Linked DNA regions of Cytobacillus luteolus. The protein of the gene in region 1 interacts with the protein of each later gene in a pairwise test. Links are inferred from orthologs where the notes say so. Each region holds a gene or a part of one and is shown on either strand. Other genes may lie near its edges.

Region 1 (2,961 bases):
TATTTTCTAATTGGAGCGGACAGAGAAGATATTGTTCAGGAAGGTATGATTGGCCTTTATAAGGCGATTCGTGATTATAAAGAGGACAAGCTATCTTCTTTTAAGGCCTTTGCAGAACTATGTATTACTCGTCAAATCATTACTGCAATTAAAACAGCCACTCGACAAAAACATATTCCTCTTAATTCCTACGTATCTCTCGATAAGCCTATTTATGATGATGAATCGGACAGAACCTTAATGGATGTTATATCTGGTGCTAAAGTATTAGACCCAGAGGAATTGATTATTAATCAAGAGAAATTCGATGACATTGAAGTGAAAATGGCCGAGCTGCTAAGTGATTTAGAACGTAAGGTATTAGCATTGTATCTCGATGGTAGATCATACCAGGAAATCTCTGAAGATCTTAATCGTCACGTCAAATCGATAGATAATGCACTTCAGCGGGTAAAAAGAAAGCTCGAACGTTATTTAGAAATTAGGGAGCTTACACTATAGTTTTAAATAAAAACATTTAGCTGTTTCATAGAGTGAAGGTTACATATGGTATTGACATTAAAAACAAGCCTATGATAAAGTTTTAAAGATGAAATAATTTGTAAGTTTTTTGTCAAGTCAGACGTATTAACATTTTTAACAATCGCCTACGTGGTCTTTGAAATGGGGTGCTACGATGCGGAAAAAAGTAGTTTTGGCATGTGTAGTCTGTGGAAGTCGTAATTATACGACGATGAAAAATGGAAAAGACGTAGCGGAACGCCTTGAAATAAATAAATTTTGTAAAACTTGCAATGCTCATACAGCTCACCGAGAAACTAAGTGAGGCTCTACATGAGAATTGTTTCAAAATTGCTGGAGGTAACTTGAATGAAGCGTTTAACTAAGTTTTTACGTGATGTAGTTCGCGAAATGAAAAAAGTAAGTTGGCCAAAGCGCAAAGAATTAACACGTTATACGATTATCGTGTTATCTACGGTTATTTTCGTTTCTGTGTTCTTTGCTGTGATTGATTTAGGAATTTCAGAAATTATTCGTTTTGTGATTGAATAAGTATACTATTCTCATGGTATAATGATGGATAATACAGGAAGTCGAAAAAAGCCCGGTGACGGGTTTTTTTAATTGAAACTTTTTAGGGAGGGAAGGACATAGCGTCCTAACATGAATGGAAAAAAATTGGTATGTAGTACATACGTATTCTGGTTATGAAAACAAGGTTAAAGCAAATTTAGAAAAGCGTGTTGAAACAATGGGAATGCAGGATAAAATTTTTAGAGTAGTCGTTCCTGAAGAAGAAGAAACTGATATCAAAAATGGTAAAAAGAAAGTAACGAAAAGGAAGGTATTCCCGGGGTATGTATTGGTTGAAATAATAATGACCGATGATTCTTGGTATGTTGTTCGAAATACTCCTGGTGTTACTGGATTTGTTGGATCTGCTGGATCAGGGTCAAAACCGACTCCTCTATTACCTGATGAAGTTACAAATATATTAAAACACATGGGTATGGAACAGAAAGTGATTGAAGTAGACTTCGAGCTTAAAGAAACAGTTAAGGTAAAAGAAGGTCCGTTTGCTAACTTTACAGGTGCAATTGAGGATATCGATAAGGACAAACAAAAAGTTAAAGTGCATGTAAATATGTTCGGCCGTGAAACACCGGTAGAACTGGATTTTTCACAAGTTGAAAAAATATAGTTTTAAATAACTTGAAATTAAAATCGAAAAGTGGTAATATTTCATAGGTCAGTATGTCTTAACGATATATAGGACTAACTATCAAAATTCTTTATATTCACATAAAGAATACGTTGAGTGGGAGGGTAAACCCCTATTACCACATCACGGACTTTAAGGAGGTGTGTCTCGTGGCTAAAAAAGTAATTAAAATGGTAAAATTACAAATCCCTGCTGCAAAAGCTAACCCAGCACCACCAGTTGGACCAGCACTAGGTCAAGCAGGTGTAAACATTATGGGATTCTGTAAAGAGTTTAACGCTCGTACAGCAGAACAAGCTGGACTAATCATTCCTGTTGAGATTACGGTTTTTGAAGACCGTTCATTTACGTTTATTACGAAAACTCCGCCAGCAGCAGTTCTACTTAAGAAAGCAGCTGGAATTGAGTCTGGTTCTGGTGAACCAAACCGTAAAAAAGTAGCAACAGTTAAGCGTGATAAAGTACGTGAGATTGCAGAGACTAAAATGCCAGATCTAAATGCTGCAAACGTTGAGTCTGCAATGCGTATGGTTGAAGGTACTGCACGTAGCATGGGTATTGTTATTGAAGACTAATTAACCCTGCGTGCTTTTGTTTTGGGGGTTGCGGATATGGTTTTCCAGTTCGCAACCTTTATTCGTGGGAGGTTCCATTCCGCTAAAACCACATTCGAGGAGGATTTTAACAATGGCAAAAAGAGGCAAAAAGTACGTTGAAGCTGCTAAATTAGTAGACCGTACACAAGCTTACTCAGTAGCTGAAGCTATTGAACTAGTAAAGAAAACAACAACTACTAAATTTGATGCATCTGTTGAAGTTGCATTCCGTTTAGGCGTTGACCCTAAGAAAGCTGACCAACAAATTCGTGGAGCAGTTGTTCTTCCAAACGGTACTGGTAAAACACAACGTGTACTAGTATTCGCTAAGGGTGAAAAAGCAAAAGAAGCAGAAGCTGCTGGTGCAGATTATGTAGGAGATGCAGATTTCATCACTAAAATCACTCAAGGTTGGTTTGATTTTGATGTAATCGTAGCTACTCCAGATATGATGGGTGAAGTTGGTAAACTTGGTCGAGTATTAGGACCTAAAGGTTTAATGCCAAATCCTAAAACTGGTACAGTTACATTTGACGTAGACCGTGCAGTTAAAGAAATCAAAGCTGGTAAAGTTGAATACCGTGTTGACAAAGCTGGTAATATCCACGTGCCAATCGGTAAAGTTTCATTCGAAAGCGACAA
Region 2 (2,889 bases), on another replicon or contig:
TGTCCTTGATTTGCTAGCATTTGCACAACCTCAAAAATTCCATTATCGAAGAATTGAATCTCATCAATTGCCACAACATCCGTTTCTGCAGAAACAGCTTTAAGAATATGAACGGAAGATTCTACTGGTTTTGCAATGACCGCAGTTCCGTTATGGGAAACAACCGATTCTTCACTGTATCGATTGTCAATTGCAGGTTTAAATACTTGTACTTCTTGTTTTGCGAATTGTGCACGACGTACCCGGCGGATTAACTCCTCAGATTTCCCTGAGAACATACTTCCACAAATTAGTTCGAGCCAGCCACTTTGGTTCATGATATACATATGAACGGCCTCCCCTTCCTCGGCTAATTTTATTACTGGTGTTTCCCCCATATGTAACTAGGGTCTCTATATAAAAGCTTGCGCTTCTGTTAACTTCTTTAGGTATGATATTTAAATAATAATAGCTAAGTAATCAGTCATTTTTCAGAAAAAAAAACAGGCAAGATAATGAAGAACTTGCCTGTCTTTTTAAACGGTTATTATTTAATACCGTATTTTTTGTTGAATTTATCTACACGTCCACCTGCATCCGCGAACTTCTGACGGCCTGTATAGAATGGGTGACATTCAGAACAAACCTCAACTTTAACTTCGTTCAATACTGAACCAGTTTCAAATTCGTTTCCACAAGCACATTTCACCATAACTTTTTTGTAGTTTGGATGAATTCCTGTTTTCATTCTTCTCATCTCCTTCCGCCCTGAATCATCTGAAACAGAGTATAGATTCTAGAATAGTTAAGGAGACCCTTTTTCTTCTTAGAATCACATATGAAGAAATTATAACAAGGGTTGGTCCGTTTTGCAACTTAATCCTAAAGTTAATATTAGGAAAGTTATTGTGTTCTTTTTGGTGTTGTTGTTGCTGTCTTTTTCTCAATTGTTAATAAGTCAAAGAATTCAGCATTTGTTTTCGTTTGTTTTAGCTTACGAATTAACTTTTCTGCAAAATCAGGTGAATCAGACATTGTCTTACGAATTGCCCAAAGCTTGTCTAAATGATCTTTCGGAATTAGTAATTCTTCTTTTCTCGTACCAGAGCGACGAATATCAATTGCAGGGAAAATACGTCTTTCTGAAAGTGCACGATCTAAGTGTAACTCAAGGTTACCTGTTCCTTTGAATTCCTCATAAATCACATCGTCCATCCTAGAACCAGTATCTACTAAGGCTGTGGCTAAAATGGTTAAGCTTCCACCCTCTTCGATGTTACGGGCTGCACCGAAAAAGCGTTTTGGACGATGGAAAGCTGCAGGGTCAATTCCCCCAGAAAGTGTTCGTCCACTTGGAGGAATGACAAGGTTATATGCACGCGCTAGACGTGTAATACTATCCATTAAAATAATTACATCTTTTTTATGCTCAACTAAACGCATCGCTCTTTCTAATACAAGCTCTGCCACTTTAATATGGTTTTCAGGCACTTCATCAAAAGTTGAACTTACAACATCTCCTGCTACAGAACGTTCAATATCCGTAACTTCCTCTGGGCGCTCATCAATTAGTAGAACAATTAATTCGGCTTCTGGATTATTTGTCGTAATGCTGTTTGCAATTTCTTTTAAAAGCATTGTTTTTCCTGCTTTAGGTGGGGCAACAATTAATCCACGTTGACCAAATCCAACAGGAGCAATCAAATCCATAATTCTCGTTGATAAATGATTTGGAGCTGTTTCTAAAATGATTTGTCGATCAGGATATAATGGAGTTAAGCCAGGGAAATGCACACGTTCTTTTGCAGATTCTGGGTCATCACCGTTTACAGCTTCTACATGTAGCAATCCATAATATCTTTCATTTTCTTTAGGTGGGCGGACCTTACCGGACACCTTATCTCCATTTCTTAAATCAAATCTGCGTATTTGCGAGGCAGAGATATAAATATCTTCAGAGCTCGGAGAATAGTTGATTGGTCTTAAGAATCCGAAGCCTTCAGACGGAATAATTTCTAGTACACCTTCCATGAATAGAAGACCATCTTGTTCTGCTCTAGCTTTTAAAATGGCAAAAATTAATTCTTTTTTCGATAATTTACTGTAGTATGAAACTTTATATTCTTTTGCTAATTCATAAAGTTCCTTTAGCTTCATATTTTCTAAACTTGATATTGTAATACTCATTAGGACACCACTCTTTATTTTTTTGTTTCTATCTACACTGAAAACTAGTTGGATAACTAGTGTTAACCAACTTCCCCCATACATGATTCTATTTTTTCGAGAAATGTTATGGATGGTTTATTGTTTGAAAATACCTAGGAATTCCTTAATAGAAGATAGTGAAGGATAGCTTGAAGTTGTTCTCGCAGTTCATTCTTTTTAGTTTAAAAGTTAATTTTGATATGGTTAATTAACAATAATTAATTGTACCCTCTTTTTCTATTTTTAATCAACTGTTTTTTAAAAAGCCTGTTTATTCAAAGGTTATCAGAGCAGATTTAATCAACTCTGATATCACTTTGAACATTGTCCGTTCCTTTTCGCTACAGGCACTTGCTTTCCGCGGGGAATTATGAAAAAGCCCAAGTGCCGGCTTTTTCAAGGGCGAATTCCCATCGGAGAGGAAGTCGAGCCTCCTCGACGTTCCGTCTGCGGGGTCGCGACCTTTCCTCTACTTCCCGCAGGAGTCAAGTGCCTTTCGCTCCAATACACTCATCGTTATATATAAGTGTATTCATATATAAAATCGTTTTGAAAAAAGCTTTTTATAGTATTACTAACGTATAACTAGATTCGGTTTTTTCTTTAGGCTGTGGCGGCCGTCGATGAATCGGACGGTGCCTGATTTTGCTCTCATGACGATGGAGTGGGTTGTGCCTGTAGAGCCTTTGAATTGTACGCCTC

The links. The genes of interacting proteins can lie anywhere in the genome.
Region 2: the proteins of nusG (region 1) and rho interact in binary tests that used the Escherichia coli proteins (3 or more experiments, as listed by UniProt). The link is inferred for Cytobacillus luteolus from one-to-one orthologs.

The regions. Positions count from the first base shown.
Region 1 is NZ_JAGGKM010000011.1:17,041-20,001, forward strand. Bases 2-2,935 are described here. They hold nusG (transcription termination/antitermination protein NusG), read left to right. Parts: upstream 2-1,168; coding sequence 1,169-1,702; downstream 1,703-2,935. Other genes in these bases: sigH (RNA polymerase sporulation sigma factor SigH), read left to right, coding at 2-501; rpmG (50S ribosomal protein L33), read left to right, coding at 677-826; secE (preprotein translocase subunit SecE), read left to right, coding at 871-1,053; rplK (50S ribosomal protein L11), read left to right, coding at 1,873-2,298; rplA (50S ribosomal protein L1), read left to right, coding at 2,411-2,935. Also shown: more of sigH, read left to right, coding at 1-1; more of rplA, read left to right, coding at 2,936-2,961. UniProt on the Escherichia coli protein: Part of the processive rRNA transcription and antitermination complex (rrnTAC). The complex forms an RNA-chaperone ring around the RNA exit tunnel of RNA polymerase (RNAP).
Region 2 is NZ_JAGGKM010000007.1:199,094-201,982, reverse strand. The notes cover bases 25-2,886. They hold rho (transcription termination factor Rho), read right to left. Parts: upstream 2,167-2,886; coding sequence 883-2,166; downstream 25-882. Other genes in these bases: glpX (class II fructose-bisphosphatase), read right to left, coding at 2,762-2,886; rpmE (50S ribosomal protein L31), read right to left, coding at 527-727; J2Z26_RS18990 (thymidine kinase), read right to left, coding at 25-326. Outside these bases: more of J2Z26_RS18990, read right to left, coding at 1-24; more of glpX, read right to left, coding at 2,887-2,889. UniProt on the Escherichia coli protein: Facilitates transcription termination by a mechanism that involves Rho binding to the nascent RNA, activation of Rho's RNA-dependent ATPase activity, and release of the mRNA from the DNA template.